DNA from 2 places in the Bacteroides sp. QWL-09 genome. Region 2 is predicted to be linked to the other one. Evidence: riboswitches for the same ligand, from Rfam matches in the RefSeq annotation. Region 2 holds a riboswitch; the other holds the start of a gene.
The links. Region 2 has a riboswitch for thiamine pyrophosphate ahead of AC4PG5_RS08975 (TonB-dependent receptor). Riboswitches for the same ligand answer to the same signal wherever they lie in the genome.

Region 1 (3,424 bases), 1.6 Mb from region 2:
AATTGGTACCAAACGCTTCGCGAGCCATTTGTGCGGCAAACACGGCTTCTTCGGCATTTCTAACCCCGGAGGTATTCGGCAAAAGCTGAATATGAGGATGCTTGATGTGTCCTAACATATCGTCGTTGTCATCTTTCAAATCGATGCGTTTCATCGCCACCGTTACCATTTCCGTACCGGAAGCCAAAATGGATTGTTCCATCACACTATTGGAATCGAACTTTCCTGTTCCTAAAAAGAGACGCGAAGTAAACTCACGTCCTGCAACCATTAATTTCTTCATAACTATTAATGTTATTATGTCATTATGTTTTTATGTTATTATATTTTTATGTCTATGACCGATCTTAGAACTTGAGTTCTGCAATCGATCTTAAAACCGTCTATTGACGATCGATCTTGATCTCTCGGAAGTCTGAACCTTTAGCGTAAGCCGCTCTGTAAGAAGCGTTCCGTTTCCACCTTCGGATCGGCTGCATTCAAGATCGATCCGGAAAGTGCAATGCCGGTAATGCCTACCCGCAAGAGATCCGGAAGATCAGCCTGTGTAAGGCCTCCGATGGCCACTAAAGGCAAGTCGATACCTTCTGCTTTCATCTGTTGAAGAATAGAAGCGTAGCCCTCTAAACCGAGAATCGGACTTAAGTTTTGTTTGGTAGTGGTATAACGAAAAGGACCTACGCCTAAATAATCGACTCCGGCGTGATACAAACGACGGACATCATCCATCGTATTGGCCGTTCCACCAATGATGAAGGACGGACCGAGCATCCGGCGCGCTTCGTCGACCGGCATATCGTGCCGCCCCAGATGAACCCCATCGAGCTGAAGACGTTGGGCGATCTCGACCTGATCGTCGACGATAAACGTCGCGCCATACGAGCGACAAATCGGTTTTAATTGTTCGGCTGCTTGTTCGATCTCTTCAGGAGAAGCCTCCTTCATACGAAGTTGAATCCATCGGCATCCACCTTCCAGAGCTAAACGCGCTCCTTCGATTTCTGAAAAGCGAGAGGTGCGATGTGTAATAAATTGTAAGTTAAGCATCCTCTTTATCCTCCGCAAGCCGCTTTAATGATAACGATATTATCGTTTTCCTGAAGGACAAAGGTATCCCAATGGACCCGTTGAACTAAGCGGTTGTTCACAGCGACTGCAATTCCATCGATTGACACATCGAGGCTTTGAATAAATTCTTGAAGGACAGAATAAGAGGTTTCGACTTCTTGATTATTGACCATTACTTTCATTTCCATATAGGTATTAAGGGTGAAAGTAAATCCAAAGAAGTGCTATAATGAAGAGCAAAAATGTGGAGAAACACAATCCCTTCGGCAGTACTAACTGCATCAGGTTCGTAGGGTATAATCTCAGCCCATGCTTGGGCACCCCTTTGTCTTTACTACCGCAAAGTAAATAAAAAAATGAGCAGTAAGGCCCTTATTTTACTTTTTTTAACCCTAATAATTCTTAGGGATCATTTCCATGATGAAATCTCAAGAGCAAGACCATCTAACTGCTCTTGCAACTCGGAAATCAACCGGGAAACATGAAAACCATCGCACACAGCATGATGGACTTGAACGGCAAGTGGAATGAGGCATTCACCCTGATTATCAACATATTTTCCCCAAGTAAAAATAGGCAATAGATAACTGCCATCGGAAAAGACATTAATATTAAAGCTAGTAAACGTCGTCCAAGGTAAAGAGGAAACATGAAAAATAGACTCTGGCATTTCCGGTTTTATACAAAGCCCGGAGTTATGTCCATAAGTCGCCATATCGGAGGCGTAAGAAACGAGAAACTCCTCTAGCCCTCCTCTACTCTCTGTCCATAAGGTAGAGAACGTTTCATCCGAAGGGTGAAATATGGTATAAGACGGGACTGATTCTTGCCAGAATCCTAAGACCCCATCTTTATTAATTGTCGTCCGAAACTCTTCATGCCGATTGACGACTTGAGTTAGTGCATAAAGCAAAATCGGATATAGTTTTACCCCCTTCAACTTTGCATGTTGCAAGAGAGCAGTAATATTCAAGTTCGTGGTCAGACTATAAGTGCATCGAGTCTGCTCGTAAAAATGGAGATAATATGGAGCACGTTTCCACGTCTCAAGATCAATCGGTTGGAATAAAGCCATGTTCAGTTGATTTAGCGTTGTATTTAGAGTCTTCACTCAAATTAGTTTTTCATTCATTCTTCCATTAATTTGTTCTTTCATTACTTTGCTCTAGCGAAAGAAATGATTCAGCGGACCATGCCCCTCACCAATAGAAAAGTCAGCCCCGCTCTGAATGGCTTGACGGACATACGTATGTGCATCATTGGCCGCCTCATTGAGCGAGCGTCCCTGAGCCAAGCCGGCCGCCAAGGCCGATGAAAGGGTGCAACCGGTCCCATGAGTATTCACCGTATCGATGCGATCGCTTTCCATCTTAATCAGTTCATCCGTTTCTGCATTGTAAAACCAATCGCATAACTTCGAACCCTTCAGATGTCCTCCCTTTAAATACACCGAGACTTTACGACCGAAAGATAGACGCTTTGCATAATCGCCAAGCGACCGATCATTGGACCTAAACTCATCATTAGGAATAGACTGACCGAGTAAAATTTCAGCTTCAGGAAGATTCGGTGTGATGACTCTCACAGAAGGAATCAAGACCTCCCTTAAAACATCAATGCCCTCATCATCGAGCATCTTGCGGCCTGAAGTTGAAGCCAGCACTGTATCGAGAACGACATTCCGAACCGAATAGGTCGCCAAGAGTTCAGACACCCGTCTCACAATCTCAGCATGACAAAGCATCCCTATTTTTATAGCATCGGCTCCGATATCTTCAAGAACGGCTTTCGCTTGTTGTACAACCACTTCGGCGTCTACCGGATAAACCGCTTGTACGCCCAGAGTGTTCTGCACCGTAATAGCCGTAATGGCAGAGGTCGCGAAACAGCCATGTGCCTCAATCGTTTTAATATCAGCCTGAATACCGGCCCCACCACCCGAATCACTTCCGGCAATGGTAAGCACCTTGCAATAAGTTTTTTTATTCATTAGTCTCATCGATTAGTCGAACAAAGATAGCTGTTTTTTCATTGACATAAAAAAACAAGGAGAAAAACGTCGCCGTTTCTCTCCTTGTCGGAAAAGAGTAATGAACAATAACCAAACCCTACTTATTTGGCATATACATTAAATTCTGTAACACTTACCGTATTGGAACTTATTCTATTCATATCATATTTCAAATAGCGTGTTTCAACAGGTTGTAAGAAACGGATGTTTTGCATGCTGCCATAAGTCTCGACAGAACTTTGTGAAACCCATTCCACACCATTTTTCGACACAAATAGTTCGACATTACGAGCACTATAGTAAGAACCATAGAAACGAGCTTGTACTCCGGTCAACGTTAAGACC
Region 2 (3,424 bases):
CGACATACTGCGATTGGAACGTTGCTTCCAATCCCCGATGTTTAAACGTCATGATGCTGTTTCCGGTGAACGACGGAGAGAACGCAATGGTTGTATTCCCCTTGTCGATTGCCGTCTGCGACCACAGTTCTGCATCTTCATCTTTGTTGGCATCATAATCATTTAGGTACCCCACATAATCTTTGATTCGGTTTTCGCTCCAAGTGGCATTCACGTCCCAACGTAACCAGTCCGTCAGCTGAACTCCCATCATCATCTCGATACCCTTGCGGTAGCTCTTCGCCACATTCTCGGCCATGGGTTCGCCGATATCGTTCAACTTTCCGTTAAGCACCAACTGATCTTTATAATTCATATAATAGACGTTCACGCCGGCAGTGAAACGCGAGCTGCGGAAGGTATAACCCAACTCATAGTCGTACAACTTCTCCGACTTCGGATATTTCGTAAAAAGTCCGTCGGTATAATTGTTGCGTGTCGGTTCCTTTTGTGCCACCGCAAACGAACCATAAACACTATGGTGCGGATCAATGGTCCAGAACAATCCTGCTTTAGGATTGAAGAAGTTGAATGTCTGGTGAATATCCAACTTTTGCATCTGTCCCGGTGTTGCCGTCCAGTCCCAATTATCATTTCGTCCGTCGATCGTATAATGAATGTGTCGGTATTGCAGATCGGCATACGCATTCAACCCCTTCGTCAACTCATAGTTTGCTTTAAGGTAAAGGTTACCATCGGTCTTTTCTCCCTCATTGCGGTAATACTCGTGCTTCGGATCTAACATCTCCGTATAGTTCTTCACCCAGATCACCCGACCATAATGATCGCTGGTATAACGGTTGAGGGCTCCTCCGAAAGCAGCATCCCAACGCTCGGTCTTATAATTCAACGCAAACACCCCACCATAGAAGTCGCTACCCACATTCTTGCGGCGTACCAAGTTCGTCTTTTCTTGCGGAGTGTCATTACCCGGCAAGTAGAACGGCTTTAAGCCATATTCCTTCAATGTCCGTTCGTTCTTATACTCCTCGTAGAATCCAAATCCATTCGTGTAGTGAATTCCCGCATTCATCGACCAAGCCTTCGAAAAGAGATAGTTGAAGAGTAACTGATAGTGCGTCTGACGGTAATTGTCGAGCTGATCATCGTAGAACCCAATCTTATTCTTACCCTCTTTGATCACCCCATTTGGGTTATAGGTTCGGTTCTCCTTCAGATCGGTCTTGCTGATCCCGTCCCAAGCGTGATAAGTCTTCTCCTTACCGCCAAAGGTGATCAACTTCACCGTTGCCTTCTCACCGAAGAAGCCACCCTGAACGAAGTACGACTTCAAGTCCGATGAGGCCCGGTCGCGGTAACCATCGCTCTCGATGTTCGACAAGCGCGCATCGAACGCCCAAAACTTATTGATCAATCCTGTGCCGACCTTCACAGTCTCCTTATGCGTGTTGAACGATCCGTACGATCCCGATACTTCCGAATATGCCCGTGCCGGAATGCCCTGCGTGCGCATATTGATACTTCCTCCGAAGGCACCCGAACCATTGGTCGATGTTCCCGCTCCCCGTTGGATCTGTAAATCCTCGAGCGACGAAGCAAAGTCGGGTGTGTTCACCCAATAGATGGCGTGACTCTCAGCGTCATTCATCGGAATGCCGTTGGTCGTCACATTGATGCGTGACGGATCAGTACCCCGCACGCGGATACTAGTATAACCGACTCCGGCTCCGGCATCAGATGTTGTGATCACCGAAGGAGTGAGCGACAGCAAGAACGGTAAGTCCTGTCCGAAATTCTGTTTGCCGATTTGTTCTTTTTTGACATTGGTAAAAGCCACCGGTGTCTTAGCCGTGGCACGAGTCGAGACCACCTCGACCTCTTGAAGATGAATCACTTTCAAACTGTCTGAGCTCACGTTTTGTGCACAGACAACCATGTTTGCTGTCAGCAGAGCTGCAACAAGAACTAAATTTTTTTTCATATGGCTTAATTTTAGTCTCTACGCCGGCATTACCCGGTTCAGATTTTAAGGGTATGTTCTCAGCCCGTCATGTTAAGGCACCCCATCAAATGATTTTCGTGGCAAATGTATGACATTCGCCGTGATTAAACAAAAAACTAATCACTTACTAAACAAAAAAGAACCTATTAATTGTTCTAACAGATTAGAACTTTTTATATTTGCTTATTCATTTAAACCGATTGAACTATGATTTTTTTAAATTTTGTCGAACTCTTATTTTCCGGCCAGGTGTTGGGTAAAACCGAAGCGATTGCCGATAAGTTATTAACAGGTAAGGTGGCCGCTCCCGATGCTATAGATAAGTTATCACAGTTGACCGATCAGTTTATCAACTGGGGTATTGCCGCCGGAGGACGGATCATTGCGGCCGCTCTGATCTTCATCGTAGGACGCTTTGCCGTATCGATGCTCAACCGGTTAGTTGGCCGTCTGCTCGATAAGCGGAATGTCGATGTCAGCATTAAAACCTTCGTCAGAAGTCTGGTCAACATCCTACTTACTGTCCTTCTGATTGTGGCGGTTGTCGGTCAGCTCGGTATCGATACCACCTCGTTTGCCGCTCTTTTAGCCTCTGCCGGTTTGGCTGTTGGTATGGCCTTGTCGGGCAACCTTCAGAACTTTGCCGGAGGATTGATCATCTTGTTGTTCAAACCGTTTAAGGTGGGCGACTGGGTTGAGAACCAAGGCGTATCGGGCACCGTAAAAGAAATTCAGATCTTTCATACCATTCTGACGACAGCCGATAACAAACTCATCTATATCCCTAATGGATCATTGAGTAGCAGCGTGATCACCAACTACAGTCACCAACAGAACAGACGCGTGGAATGGATCATCGGAGTCGATTACGGTGAAGACTATGAGAAAGTAGAGCGCGTGATTAAATCCATTCTCGATCAAGACAAGCGATTTTTGACCGATCCGGAACCTTTCATCGCCCTTCATGCCTTAGATGCCAGCAGTGTAAATGTGGTGGTTAGAGCTTGGGTGAAGACCGAAGACTATTGGGGTGTTTATTTTGAGATCAACAAACAGATCTATGAGACTTTCAATAAGCAAGGCATCAACTTCCCATTCCCGCAAATGACGATCCATAAAGGTAACTGATCGTTGCCTTCATACGGGTTACTAACGAAACGGATTTGTATAACATAAAAGCGTGAGGTTATTGTCTTGGAACAATAGTCTCACGCTTCTCCTGTTGAAAACCCACAATTTCAATCTTTAATTCTCAGCAATTCGTTTATCTCTTCCCGTTTCGATAAATCGGTGAAATAAGTTTCAACAACCCGGTAAATGTCAAAGTCTTCCGTCGATCCTGCTGCAAGACCAAGCGATTCAACTAATTGACCTACTGCTTGATGAATCTTTTTGCTGTTGATGAGATGCAGCTCGTTGCTG

Region 1: another riboswitch for thiamine pyrophosphate. It lies ahead of thiS (sulfur carrier protein ThiS); the one in region 2 lies ahead of AC4PG5_RS08975 (TonB-dependent receptor).

Annotation. Positions count from the first base shown of each region.
Region 1 is NZ_CM178748.1:697,475-700,898, reverse strand. Features, by position in the region: gene AC4PG5_RS02700 (thiazole synthase) at 1-283, opposite strand, end outside; gene AC4PG5_RS02695 (thiamine phosphate synthase) at 424-1,047, opposite strand; gene thiS (sulfur carrier protein ThiS) at 1,053-1,250, opposite strand; TPP riboswitch at 1,310-1,403, opposite strand; gene catA (type A chloramphenicol O-acetyltransferase) at 1,478-2,143, opposite strand; gene thiD (bifunctional hydroxymethylpyrimidine kinase/phosphomethylpyrimidine kinase) at 2,234-3,058, opposite strand; gene AC4PG5_RS02675 (DUF4999 domain-containing protein) at 3,181-3,424, opposite strand, start outside.
Region 2 is NZ_CM178748.1:2,281,287-2,284,710, reverse strand. Features, by position in the region: gene AC4PG5_RS08975 (TonB-dependent receptor) at 1-1,981, opposite strand, end outside; TPP riboswitch at 1,980-2,076, opposite strand; gene AC4PG5_RS08970 (mechanosensitive ion channel family protein) at 2,210-3,130, shown strand; gene AC4PG5_RS08965 (hypothetical protein) at 3,241-3,424, opposite strand, start outside.